DNA from 3 places in the Paenibacillus sp. FSL F4-0100 genome. Region 3 is predicted to be linked to each of the others. Evidence: riboswitches for the same ligand, from Rfam matches in the RefSeq annotation. Region 3 holds a riboswitch; each other region holds the start of a gene.

Region 1 (4,604 bases), 3.0 Mb from region 3:
TCGAGCTCGACGGCACGGTCAATGGTGCGGTACAGGTAGTCGATGTTCTCTTTGGAGTTCAGCTCAGGGAAATCCTTGAGCAACTGCTTGAACACTTCGGCGAAGAAGTAGCAGTGCTGGTTCTCATCACGCTGAATATAGGAGATCATCTGGCTGGTTGCCATCATCTTCTGGTCACGAGCGAGGTTGTAGAAGAAGGCAAATGTACTGTAGAAGAAGATGCCTTCCAGGATCAGGTCCGCGACCATCGCTTCGAAGAAGGATTGCGGCGACGGATTGTCACGGAAGTTCTGATAAATGTTCGAGATGAACTGGTTGCGTTCCAGAAGTACCGGGTCATGCTTCCAGTATTCGAAGATGTCCTTCTGCTCTTGCTCCGATACGATGGAGGATAGCACGTAGGAATAGGATTGGTTGTGAACCACCTCTTGCTGACCGATGATAGCGGAGATGGCTTCGAGTGACGAATCAGTGAAGTAACGCTTCACGTCGCTGACAAACATCGTCTGCATAGAATCCAGAACAGCGAGCAGGGAGATGTTGATCTTGAAGGTGCGCTGCTCTTCAGGGTCCAGGCGCGGGAACTGCTGCGCGTCCTTGGACATCGGAATCTCGTCCGCGATCCAGTGGTTCAGCAGCAGGACTTTGTACAGCTTATACATATGAGGCATCCGAATGTCGTTCCAGTTCAAGATCCCGGAGCATTCACCCTCAATGACGCGAGTGGAGCGGTTGGGTGCTTCGGTATTAAATATCTTTTGCATTTGCATGCCGATTTTCTCTCCTTGTATATCATAGTAGGGCGGCGCAGAGGCGAAGCCGAGGGATATGGTCCAGCATACTCACGGGACGGGTATCCATCTCCAGCCGCTTGTTGTCCGCCCTTTGCCTGAATGTATTGTAAAGGTTGCAAAGGGCTCCCAAAGGCGGACGTAAACTCTTCCGATTGGATACCCTTACCCTTGAAGTCTTTTATTAGAAAGCATATTCAATCCCACTTACAGCCGTTCGTTGCTTGTAGTGAATCAAACATACAGCGATTCCCAAGGGGAGAGCCAGTCTCAGCGCCGCATGAGAAGCGATTCCCAAAGGGAGAGCGATCCCAGCAGGAAGTAACTCACCAATTGCACGAAGTAACTCATTAGCCTCGCACTAAATTCCAGCGTTCCCGAAGGGAGAAAGCGCTTCTTGCAACTAAAGTAACTTAGAGGCGCCTCATTCACACCCTGCCCACACCTTGCGGGTGTCCAGAGGGCAGAGCCCTTGGGGCCCTCCCTTGGAAGGGAGGGTTTGGGTGGGTTCGAAAATAGGTCTATCGACAGTTAGCTAGCACAGCTTTCGCACTCTTCAATCGTCAGCGCACGGCTGCGTACATAATAAGTGGACTTGATGCCGGCTTTCCAGGCATGCAGGTGCAGCTCCAGGAATTCCGAAGCCCGGATATCAGGGCGGACGTACAGGTTAAAGCTTTGCGCTTGGTCAACGTGACGCTGACGGGCGGCAGCCATTTTGATGGACCAATGCTGGTCGATCAAGAAAGCCGTTTTATAGTACCAGATCGTTTTTTCGGACAGATCCGGAGCCGGGTTAGCCACTTTGTAAGTGGTTTTTTCTTCATAAGACAGAAGTTCGTACAATGGGTCGATGCTCGCCGTGGAACCCGCGATGATCGATGTGGAGCCGTTCGGCGCGATGGCAAACAGCCATGCGTTACGGACACCGTTTTCTTGTACTTCTTGCTGCAATTCGCGCCATTGTTCGGTGGTTACGAACTTGCCTTCATGCTCGCCGTCGGTGTAACCGCGGAACGTGAAGTACTCGCCGCTCTCCCAGTCGGAGCCTTTGAATTTCGGATAGTGGCCTTTTTCCTTGGCCAACTCCATGCTGGATTTAACGAGCAGGTAGTTGATGTGCTCATACAGGTTGTCGTTATATGCAACGGCTTCGTCGGATTCCCAGCGGATGCCTTCCAGCGCCAGCAAGTGATGCAGACCGAAGGTGCCGAGACCGACCGCACGGTATTGGCTGTTGGTATATTGAGCTTGCAGAACTTCAATATTGTTAATGTCGATAACGTTATCCAGCATGCGAACCTGGATCGGAACGAGACGCTCCAGCACACCAGCAGGTACAGCACGAGCCAAGTGGATGGAGTTCAGGTTGCAGACAACGAAATCGCCAGGGATTTTGGAAATTACGATCCGGGTTTGGCCGTCTTTCGTAACCAGCTCCTCTTGCTCAACAACTGTCGGCGATTGGTTCTGCATGATCTCGGTGCACAGGTTGGAAGAGTAGATCATGCCATGCGCAGAGTTCGGGTTCGCACGGTTGACCGTGTCGCGGTAGAACATATACGGTGTACCCGTTTCAAGCTGGGATTTCATGATGCGCTTCATAATGTCGATGGCCTGTACCGTAATACGCGGCAGCAGCGGGCTCGCCACGGCTTCAGCATACTTTTGACGGAATTCGCCTTCGCCTTGTCCTTGATCATAGAAGTCTTCCAGGCCCAGGGGACGGCCGTTCTCGTCTTTCCAGCCCATGATTTTCTTCACTTCATGCGGACAGAACAAGCTCCACTCTTCACGTGCTTCTACAGCTTCCATGAACAGGTCAGGCAGACATACGCCGTGGAACACGTCATGTGCTCTCATGCGCTCGTCACCGTTGTTCAGCTTCAGATCCAAGAAGGACAGAATGTCTTTGTGGAACACATCCAGGTAAACCGCGATAGCGCCTTTACGAGTTCCCAATTGGTCAACGCTAACAGCGGTGTTGTTCAACTGGCGAATCCAAGGGATAACGCCGGAGCTGGTGTTCTTATGACCGCGGATGTCAGAGCCGCGTGCACGGACTTTACCGAGGTACACCCCGATGCCGCCGCCCATTTTGCTGAGACGGGCGATATCCGTATTGGAATCGAAGATTCCTTCCAGGGAGTCGTCCACGGTATCGATGAAGCAGCTGGAAAGCTGGCCGGCTACTTTTTTACCTGCGTTAGACATGGTCGGCGTAGCGGCCGTCATATACAGGTTACTCATGGCCCAGTAGGCTTCTTTGACAAGGTCAAGACGCTTGTCAGCTGGCTCGTTGTGCATGAGGAACATCGCGATGACCATGTACCGTTCTTGCGGAAGTTCCATGACGCGACCGTCAAAGTCGTTTGCCAGGTAACGCTCAGCCAGTGTCAACAGCCCGATGTAATCAAACAGCAGGTCGCGGCTTGGATCGATGCATTCGCCGAGTTCTTCGATTTGTTCTTTGGTGTAGCTGGTCAGAAGATCCTCGCGATAAATGCCTTTCTGTACAAGCTCCGTAATGAGCGGGTAGAAGGCACCGTATGGTTCTTCCGGGTATGCTTTGTATCGGCGGTTGGTGGCCGCTTTTTTATATAAAGAGGTCAGAAACGAACGCGCAGCTGCAAACTTCCAATCCGGCTCCTCTTTGGTTACAAGCTCAAGGGCGGACATCGTGAAGGCGTTGCTGATTTCTTCGCCGGTAACTTGCTCACCGCGCAATTTGGCATTGACGCCGCGAAGCAGGCGCTCTTTATCGAGCATGTCCAATCCTTTTAGAGTCCGGTCGGCATAGACGGAGAGACGAATTTCATCAAAGGCGAGCTGACGGTTGTTCGGTTTAACTACGAGCTGGGGCATGAATAAATTCCTCGCTTTCTTCGGGGGAAATATGAAAAAGGACATCAAAAAAACATTTTCTAAAACCCGCGGGCAGGCTTGAAAATGTCCGTGCGCTGTGATTCGAAAATGACGTTTGCCATAAGCCCATGAATGGGCATGATGTTATGTACAGACGCAAGCTTAACGAACACTTACCTAAAACCCCGTAGGTTGGTGTCTGCTGCATATAGGCAGGTCTCCTGACTTGAGCTACTTCCCTCGGCATTGCCTCCCCTGAGACCTTGATCCGGTTCCTCGGTGGCATATGTCGTATGTGGATGGCTGATAGATCATAAACAGCCTTAGGCCCTTACAGTGGCGGGACCGTGATGGATTTACACCATGCTTCCCTATTAAGCCGGACTGCCTTATAGGTTGATCCGGCACCTACACACACTATATTTGGTTGTTGTTAATCTAATTTAACCCAATATATTGTGTTTGTAAACTATATTCTTAAAATTGAACGCAAAAAGAATTATAGCAAACGAGCGGCCATTGTGCCAGTTAAGAAACTGCCAAAAGGCCATAACATTTCCTGAATTGTGACCAAATGCGACCTTTTCTGCGCAGATACCACGTATATTATCGTTTTGACAAAATAGGATATATTCGTACGGACGAAACGAGGAAGATACACCATATCTTGTATGAAGTTACAGACAGACGGACTTTGATATGGAGGGTCAGAATTGATATGATAACTGTATCCGGGAGTTTAACGCATTCGGAAGCATTCCATATAAATGAGATGCAACGAGGGAGGTATTCAAGATGGCTATAGCGGAGGTAACGGTGATTCCGATCGGAACCGCAACAACGAGCTTGAGTTCTTATGTTGCCGAGATGCAGCGTATATTGAAACAACAGGATGGAATATCCTATGAGCTAACTTCGATGAGCACCATCATCGAGGGAGAGCTTAAC
Region 2 (4,604 bases), 810 kb from region 3:
AGCTCATACATGGTTTACGAGCATTGGGGCTGGACGTTACGCCGGGCGAGGCTAATTTTCTACTCATGGAGCTTCCGCGGCCATGGCGTGCCGAGATGTTTCAGTCGGAGATGGGAAGACGCGGCGTGCTTGTCCGCAGCTGCGCCATGTACCCGGGCCTTGGTGAGCGTCATATCCGGCTAGCCGTTAAACATGCCGCAGATAACGACAGGCTGCTTGCCATTATGGCGGAGGTTCTTGGCATTTCTTCTGAAGACGCAACTTAAGGGTATTAAACGGCACATACCAATGAAGCTCGGGATCAAGCAGATTTAGATCATAGAGAGCAGGGAGAGAGAAACATGGCAGTACCTTTTCTGAAAGGCAAGAATCACCTATATCGTTCGAATGCGTGGCCGGGAGCGGTGGTGTCCCTCGAATCGAAGCTGGAACAGCCTCATATCCGGATATTGCTTCCGGAGCAGGCCGTGTCCATTAGCAGCGCCATATACGGCGGCGGATTCGTAAGCTTGGATCATATCGTGAATCGTTATGTGGACAAGCATTATGATTGCAGCGACCCCGTGAACGATATGTCTAACTTTATAGCTGCTCACGGTTATCCGGCTGAATCTACAGCTGGATTGATGACGGCTGTAAAACTGAAATATGCTTCCATCCGGGAAGAGCGGAGTGAACAGGCTTCCATCCTGTGCTGCACCACCGCCGGCGTGGGCAATGCAGCCCGCGCTGGGTCGAGCCGTACGACCTTTGCCGCTTACCAGCCGGGCACGATTAATATCATGCTGATGGTGGATGGGATGATGACGCCGGCTTGTATGGTGAACGCCATGCTGACGGCGACGGAAGCGAAAGCCGCGGCGCTACATGATCTGGGCGTGAAGGATCATGAAACCGGAGCCGTCGCGACCGGAACGACGACGGACGCGATGGTCCTTGGGGTCAGCGGCAATGCAGCGTATGGCGTGAACCACCATTATGCCGGAACCGCAACCGATCTGGGTGGCATGATCGGCCGCCTTGTCTACGAGAGTGTTACGGAAAGCATTGTCTCCGAAAGAGAGGACCGGATATGACCGTCGTGTGGGTCATTTGGGCAGCGGTCGTACTGGACCTGCTGATTGGAGATCCGAGATGGCTCCCCCATCCCGTCATTGGCATGGGGAAAGCCATCCGCCGGGTTGAAGGCTGGATACGCCATTGGGCGACTTCCGCTCAGAGCCTGAAGTGGGCGGGCATTCTGCTGCCGGTGATCGTGGCCGGTGGCTCCTTCGTGCTGGCGTGGCTGCTGCTGTTGTTGTGTGCAGCGATTCATCCTTGGCTTGCTTGGGGAGTGGAGATCGTGCTTATTGCGACTACGATTGCCATCAAGGGACTGCGTGAAGCAGGATTGGAGGTCTACGGCCATCTTCGCTCCGACCATATCACGGAGGCCAGGCGCGCGCTCAGCATGGTTGTCGGGCGAGACACCGGCCATCTGGATGAGCCGGAGATCGTACGGGGAACGGTGGAGACGGTTGCGGAGAATATCGTGGATGCGGTCATCGCTCCGCTGTTTTTTGCCCTGATCGGGGGAGCGCCGCTGGCGATGGCCTACCGGGCCGTGAACACGCTCGACTCCATGGTCGGTTATAAAAACGACAAATACCAGCATATCGGCTGGGCATCCGCAAGGCTGGACGATATCGCCAATTGGATACCGGCACGCCTGACCGCAGGACTGTTGACCATAGTGGCTGCGATGTTTTCGCTGCAATGGAAAAAAGCGATCAAGATGGTTAGAAGGGATGCGCGAAAGCACCCCAGTCCGAATAGCGGCTTCCCGGAATCGGCCGTAGCTGGTGCGCTGGGCATTCGTCTGGGAGGCGAGAATTCCTATCAAGGCGTGATCTCGTTCCGGGCTTACATGGGGGATCCCGAACGACCGCTTGAAGCGGAGGATATTCAGGTGACAAATCGTCTGCTGCTGGGCGTATCGGTATTGTTTACGTTACTGGGTACCGTGGTGCTCGGACTTGTGGCCGCAGCAGGAGGAAGCTTATGGATATGAGGATTACCCTGCATTTGGTCCGTCATGGCCGCACGTTGTGGAACGAGGAGCGCCGTTATCTCGGTCACGAGGATCAGGGGATTCTGGTGGAAGGAAGACAGCAGCTCCTCCCGCTGCGGGAAAGGTTTTGTACCAAGCAGTTCGTCCGGATCTATTGTAGTGATCTCCTTCGATGCAGGCAGACGCTGAATGTTATCTTATCGGACTCAACAATGTCCGCTATTCCTGATGATGAAGATCCAGGCAGGTTTATTCGAGGTGTCGAGTATGATCCGCGGCTGCGTGAGCTCGATTTCGGGGATTGGGAAGGGAACACCTACGAGGACTTGAAGTCCGATATATCCTATCGGCGATGGATTGATAACCCCGCAGAAGTTGCGCCGCCAAATGGGGAGAGCTGGGAAATGTTCTGTTCCCGGATTCAGGCATTCTTGACCGGATTGTATTTGGATTTGAAGGAACTGTTGCATGTGGAGGAAGATCCGGATACCCTTGTGCAGGCAGAGGCAGAGGCAGAGGCAGAGGCAGAGGCAGAGGCAGAGGCAGAGGCAGAGGCAGAGGCAGAGGCAGAGGCAGAGGCAGAGGCAGAGGCAGAGGCAGAGGCAGAGGCAGAGGCAGAGGCAGAGGCAGAGGCAGAGGCAGAGGCAGCCGGTTATGGTTGTGGGACACAGAGGGCAGAGTTGGATGTGCTTGTGGTCACCCATGGGGGCGTCATCCGGCAGATCGCGGCAGCTACCCTTTCGCATACGGAATTCTGGGAAACGCAGGTGTCACCGGGCGAGGAGCTCAAGCTGCAATTGACATGGGATGGAGAACGCTGGCAAGGCGTGCGGTTAAGCTAATAAATGAAATCGTATGATATCGGTGCGGAATGGGCGATAACGGGATAAATCCGTATCATAAGGCATTTGAAATGACCGAATCTTTCGGTTGTAAGAGGAAGGTTTATCGCCTATAATCTTGGGCAGAGAAACCATGCTTGGCCTAACATACATAAATTCATATTATTTGCGAGGGTCCCGGATAGAAGGCGTTGTTGCCTTCTGCCGGGTTAATAGGGAAGCCGGTGCAAGTCCGGCACGGTCCCGCCACTGTGAAGCAGGGACTTCTTCATATGCCACTGAGCCATAGCGCTTGGGAAGGCGGAGAAGTCGTTACAGCCTGCAAGTCAGGAGACCTGCCCTCGGCGAATGAATGACGGTCCTTCGAGGAGAGGATTACGTTTGCCGGACCCATGCGGCATGTGTGGGCGGAAGTTTAAGGCGCTATCTGTGAACGGTTATCCAGATGTCCTTATGTTAAAACGTAATCCCTGAGTCCTTGTTTACGAGGAGTCAGGGATTTTTGCTTTTCTTTGGAGTATGACGATTGATGTTTTTCTCCCGGTAAGGATCGGTCGAAGGAATGTAAACTCGAAAGCGCCAGGTTCTCAATTATGCATAGGGGGATTTCAAGAGATGAAAGCATTAAACAAAACATGGTCCGTACTTCTAGTAGCCATACTGATGGCTCTGGCCTTGATTGGCTGTGGAGACAAAGAAGCGGCGCCGAAGGATACAACGCAGCCTGCACAGCAGGAAGAGCAGAATAACGAAGCGCCGGCGGATTCCGGCGAAGAGCTTAAAACGACGTATCCGCTGACCGTTAAGGATTCAACCGGGGTTGAAATGACGTTTGAGAAAGCTCCGGCCAAAATTGCATCCCTGACACCGTCCGAGACGGAAAAACTGTTCGCTTTGGGCCTGGATGAGGAAATCGTTGGCGTGTCCGATAATGACGATTATCCGGAAGCGGCCAAATCCAAGCCTAAATTGGGCGGGTTCCAAGTGAATGAAGAGGCTATTATTGCAGCCGATGCCGATGTGGTATTTGCGGCTTCGATGAATGCTCAGAATGCCGAGAAATTGCGTGAGCTTGGCGTTACCCTGTTCGTCAATGATCCGAAAACCATTGATGCCGTGATGGAGAACATCGAACTGATCGGACAAATTACGGACCGTCAAGCGGAGGCGAAAGCGGTCGTGGATCAGATGAAGCAGGAATTGGCTACCGTTACGGAAGCCGTGAAAGCCGTGAAGGATGAAGACAAGAAGAAAGTGTATGTGGAATTCTCTCCGGGATGGACCGTCGGCAAGGGCGAATTTATGGATGAGATCATCACCTTAGCTGGCGGCGTCAACGCAGCCGGCGATGCGGAAGGCTGGTTCGAAATCAGTGAGGAAAATATTATCGCTGCGAACCCCGACGTCATTCTGTACACGGACGATGTGGTTGATGAAGCAACCAAGAAAACATTGGATCAGCTGATTAAGGAGCGCGGCGGCTGGGATCAGATCGAAGCCATCAAGAACGATCAGGTCATATCCGTGGATGCGAACCTGCTCAGCCGTCCTGGTCCCCGTGTGACGCAAGGGTTGGTAGAAGTGGCGAAAGCCGTTTATCCGGAACTGATGAATCCATGAGTAAAAAACTTGCAGGATTCGGTGCGGCCGGCATCATCCTATTACTGTTAACCTTGGTTGTCAGTCTCGGAATCGGCTCCGTGCACCTGCCT
Region 3 (4,604 bases):
ACATAATGCCTGTTTCAAGCGTCCGCAGGACGCCAGGTTCATTCTCGCGCAGCGCCTTCTCCCCCGTAACCGGAAAATAATACACCGATTTGCCTTCACATGGACGACGATGATAGACCACGATGGCTTCGCTTGCCACGCTCGACAATACGTCGATGAACACATCATCCTCTACCTCGGTCATTTGAAATGACTCCGCTATTTCGCAGATCCGGACTATATCCTCTTCCGACAATCCGGTGTGAAGGCTGCAAAGCTGCCTGATCCGTTTTTTGAAATCAATCATAGGAAATGACGATGGTACTAGCAATTTCAATCAGAGGACATCGCCGATCCATGCTGAGTTTTCGCAAAATTTGATAGGCTTCCTCTTCCGTGTAGCCATTTTCTCTCATCAATATGCCTTTCGCTTTCTCGACCGCTTTGCGTTCTTCCATCTTCTGCGTCAGCTTTGAGAGATCTTGTTCCAGCTTTCGGAATTCTTTGCCTCTGGCTATCGTGACTTCCACCATAGGAATGAACGACTTTTCATCAAGCGGCTTTACCAAGTAACCAAGCGCACCGACAGAAGATGCTTTTTCAATCGTCTGTTTGTCGCTGTAGGCGGTCAAAAGGATGATCCCGCCCGCCAGCTGTTCTGAAAGAATTCTTTTACTCGCCTTGAGCCCATCCAAAATGGGCATTTGAACATCCATGATGACGAGGTCAGGCAGATGCTTCTTGCATAATTCGATAGCTTCAAAGCCATCGGAAGCTTCGCCTACTACATTGTAGTTAGCCTCTTCTAGCATCTCACGAATATCCATTCTTGTAATAGGTTCGTCATCGACTATTACAATTTTTCCATTCATGCGTCATGCACCTCATTGTCTGTCGTTATTTGCTTGTCGCTTGTCTATCAATAAGCCCCGCTTGCATTTGAACTAGAATCCAAGTCGTTTACGCCCTCAAATAATCCCGAAGAGCATCCACTCCCACGTTCTCGATCGTCGAGACTTCAAAAATCCGCTCCACGCCGGCCGCCATTAAATGCGCTCTAGCCTGCGCGATTTCTTCTTGCGACTTGGCCAGTTCCACCTTCGTTACCACTCCGATAACCGGCTTGGCGAATACCGTTGCAAAAGCCGGCGGGAAATAGCTGTCTTCTTTCGTGCAATCCTGAACCAGCCCAATGACATCGGCATCTACACTGGATACTAACAGCATTTTGTATAAATACCGGTTCTCGATGCATTCGCCCGGCGTATCGATCGCCTGATCGAAATTTTCGACGGCTTGCGTTTTCTTATAGGCAATCTCCTCACCGTGCAGCCATTGGCACAGCGTGGTTTTGCCTGATCCTGTACTTCCGGCAAAAATAATTTTCTTCATCATAAGCTTCTCCTACGTTCTCGTAATGTTCGTATTTGCCGAGAAGCCCAATATATTCTGCAATCCATGCAGCACTGCGCTGATCGCAGATTCTACTGATGATACATCGCCCGTAATGACGAGTGAACCGCTGAAACGGTCGACAAAGCCGATTTGTACGCCAGCCGCCTTTGTAGCGATATCCGCTGCAATGATGGAGGCTTCGCTTGGCGTGATCGTCATAACGCCGATGGACTGATGCGCTTCGTTTCCGAGTCCCAGCTTCTTGTAAATGTCCGGGTTCGGGTTCGCGATAATGTGAGCGAGCGTGACCTGTTTGCCAGGCACATACTCCTGAATCACACGTTGTTTCTCGGCTCCTTGTTCCATACTCCTCATCTCACTCTCGTATCGAAAACACTAATAGAGGTTGTTCAAAAAGTCCACTTTTGATAAGAAAACCTAATCGATGACACTTCAAGGATGAGCGACCGCGATGCATAGGTAGGTTTTCTTGCGATATAGAATTTCATCAGCCTCCGCTGATAACTAATAAATTCTTTATCTATCACGAAGTGAATCTAGAAGTAAACTCGGCATCGAATCAGCCGGGAAAACCGGCCTTTTTGAACACGCAACTAAAATTCACTGCAAAAAACAATAAAAGCCCCTTAAAAGTCCATGCGGAATTTTTAAGAAGCCACTTTGCTTTGATTTGTATGCAACACGCCATTGTGTTACTTTCACTATATTTGAATATTGCAAGCGATGTCAATACGAAATCCGTCAAATTTCGACTCGATCTTAGAATTGAAACATTTTGTTCAAAATTTGAAGCACGTCCTCTGCCGTAGGAACGCGTGGATTTGTTGCCGTGCATCCGTCTTTCAGCGCGCCTTCGGCGATCGACTCTCTCATCTCTCCAAACAGCGATTGATCCACACCGCATTCGCGCAGCGTTTGCGGCATATTCAATTGCTTCTGCAGCAGTTTGATTGCCTGTACGAGACTACGGACGCCGCTCTTGGCATTTGGTGCGGATAACCCCAAGCTTTTGGAAATTTCGGCATACCGAACCGCCGCTCTATTGCTTTCTTCCTTGCCGTAACCCGGCTTGTAATCGGCATTAAATTCGATGACATGCGGAAGAAGAATCGCATTCATGCGTCCGTGGGCAATTTTGAATTTGGCTCCCGCCACATGCGCGATCCCATGATTCAATCCCAGAGACGCAATATTAAACGCCATCCCCGCGATGCAGGATGCATTATGCATTTTTTCGCGCGCCTCAAGATCATTTCCGTCCTTATAAGCTCGCGGCAAATAAGCAAAGACCAGCTTCATCGCCTTCTCCGCCAGCGCATCGGAGATATCATTGGATTTGGTGGATACATACGCTTCAATGGCATGCGTCAAAACATCCAGTCCGGTATCGGCCGTAATGAAGTCCGGCACGCTTTTGACGAGCTCAGGATCGAGAATCGCTTCTTGCGGCAGCATGTCATCGGATACAAGCGGATATTTGATGTTTTTTTCTTTGTCGCTGATAACGGAGAATGACGTAACTTCAGAACCCGTCCCGCTTGTCGTCGGGATTGCAATGAACGGGATATCTCGCTGGTCAAGCAGCTTTTTCGTAAACAGCTTCATCGCTTTAGCGGCATCAATGGCAGAACCGCCGCCAATGGCAATGATTAGATCGGTGTTGAACGCACAGAGCGCCTCGACACCTTCCGTGACGACTTCAATCGGCGGATCAGGCACGATATTGCTGAAAACATATTGCTCGTTACTGCTGTGCAGGCGATCAAACACCATGTTAATCATGCCCGACTTCACCATAAATGGATCCGTGACAATGAACATACGTTTGTTTTGCCACTCTGTTAGACGATCCATCGCGCCTTGCCCCATATAGAGGTCGGCTTTAATCGAAAGTTTATCCATGTAAAGCACCTCCAAGAAGTAATTGCAACAAAAAAAGAGGCCATTCAAAGGGAAATCCCCTTCAAAAGCCTCTTTGCTTGTTATCATGTATGCACGCCATTGTGCAGCTTCTTATCATTTAGTTTTGCATATATACTGTACACCGTCATTCCAATCTTCGTCAACCGCTTCCGGAACTTGTCCTTAGATCAGACACATTAACGGCACGAATTTATAAGTGCCTGTTCAAAAAGGTCGGTCATCAAAAGCGGACTTTGGGAACAGCCTCTATCAATAAAAAAAAGGGATATGCACCCCATAGTGCACGTGCTTCTTCGTCCTTGAAGAATCTCCCCGTTTGCGAGCTATACCTCATTGTATATATTCGGCGGCGAACACCCGGCTGTGGCCGACAACATCGTCGGCAGCCTCTGCTGCAATTAAAAAAAGCCTAGCGAGGCGGGAAACGTCACTAGACTTGTAAACCAGCCATTTTCGCCTCGAAATGACTGGTCTCTCCAAAGTTATTAGACAAAAGACCTGACTTAAGACCGATCATTCGGTCTATCACAGTGGCGGGACCGTGTTGGATTTGCACCAAACTTCCATTGCCTATAACTTTTTCTATTGTACATGACGCGAATAGTTGCCCATTCGACATCATTATAGCACAATCGACGCGTTTGGCGATATAAACCTAAAAAAAATGATTGACCGAATGAAACTCAAATAAAATAAAATGCCTCGGGCAGACCAAGGGACGAACGCTGCAGCGTAGATACGGTGAATTGTCTCATAAAGACAAACAAGGAAATGGTTTTCCCATTCATTTATTCATGATCCATGTTTCTCTTCTGCTCAGAGTACCACTTTCTAAGCTGATTAATATGGGCTTGATGATAACGGTTATGGTCGGCCATATGCCATAATCCCCACCGGATGGTGGCTTGCTTTTCATTTTCGTGACCAAAGGTGACAATGCTATCCAGATCAGCATCCGTTAATTGCGTGCATGTTTCCTTCAACATATTTAATACAACTTCATATTTAGATATAAGCATGTCCAAAGGCATCCCTTTGACCATTGGCAGCCTGTTATGTTCATCGATCATGGGGCCGTATTCATCTATGAATGACTGGGGAAGCGCCTCCCCTTTAATCCTATAAATCCAGTTCAGGTCGACGTACATGATATGTTTTATTAACTGAGCGGCACTATTGAAATTGTCACAAGGTCCCTTGAAGTCTATTTCCTCTTGGGCCATGCCCTCTGATATGGACTTTAGACGTTGGCTGTTCTCTCTGACAGCGCTATATAACATTCCCAC

The links. Region 3 has a riboswitch for cobalamin ahead of MHH48_RS24865 (1-propanol dehydrogenase PduQ). Riboswitches for the same ligand answer to the same signal wherever they lie in the genome.
Region 1: linked by a shared signal. The riboswitch ahead of MHH48_RS03555 (ribonucleoside-diphosphate reductase subunit alpha) and the one ahead of MHH48_RS24865 (1-propanol dehydrogenase PduQ) in region 3 are both predicted to bind cobalamin.
Region 2: linked by a shared signal. The riboswitch ahead of MHH48_RS28585 (ABC transporter substrate-binding protein) and the one ahead of MHH48_RS24865 (1-propanol dehydrogenase PduQ) in region 3 are both predicted to bind cobalamin.

Annotation. Positions count from the first base shown of each region.
Region 1 covers NZ_CP150303.1:800,280-804,883, forward strand. Annotated here, with positions in the region: gene MHH48_RS03550 (ribonucleotide-diphosphate reductase subunit beta) at 1-770, opposite strand, end outside; gene MHH48_RS03555 (ribonucleoside-diphosphate reductase subunit alpha) at 1,323-3,656, opposite strand; cobalamin riboswitch at 3,850-4,083, opposite strand; gene MHH48_RS03560 (MTH1187 family thiamine-binding protein) at 4,452-4,604, shown strand, end outside.
Region 2 covers NZ_CP150303.1:6,308,554-6,313,157, reverse strand. Annotated here, with positions in the region: gene cobD (threonine-phosphate decarboxylase CobD) at 1-266, shown strand, start outside; gene MHH48_RS28600 (adenosylcobinamide amidohydrolase) at 342-1,076, shown strand; gene cbiB (adenosylcobinamide-phosphate synthase CbiB) at 1,073-2,050, shown strand; gene MHH48_RS28590 (histidine phosphatase family protein) at 2,041-2,892, shown strand; cobalamin riboswitch at 3,048-3,250, shown strand; gene MHH48_RS28585 (ABC transporter substrate-binding protein) at 3,508-4,512, shown strand; gene MHH48_RS28580 (iron ABC transporter permease) at 4,509-4,604, shown strand, end outside.
Region 3 covers NZ_CP150303.1:5,493,766-5,498,369, forward strand. Annotated here, with positions in the region: gene MHH48_RS24845 (sensor histidine kinase) at 1-286, opposite strand, end outside; gene MHH48_RS24850 (ANTAR domain-containing response regulator) at 279-851, opposite strand; gene MHH48_RS24855 (EutP/PduV family microcompartment system protein) at 940-1,371, opposite strand; gene MHH48_RS24860 (BMC domain-containing protein) at 1,384-1,740, opposite strand; gene MHH48_RS24865 (1-propanol dehydrogenase PduQ) at 2,155-3,297, opposite strand; adenosylcobalamin (AdoCbl) riboswitch at 3,756-3,909, opposite strand; gene MHH48_RS24870 (DinB family protein) at 4,107-4,604, opposite strand, start outside.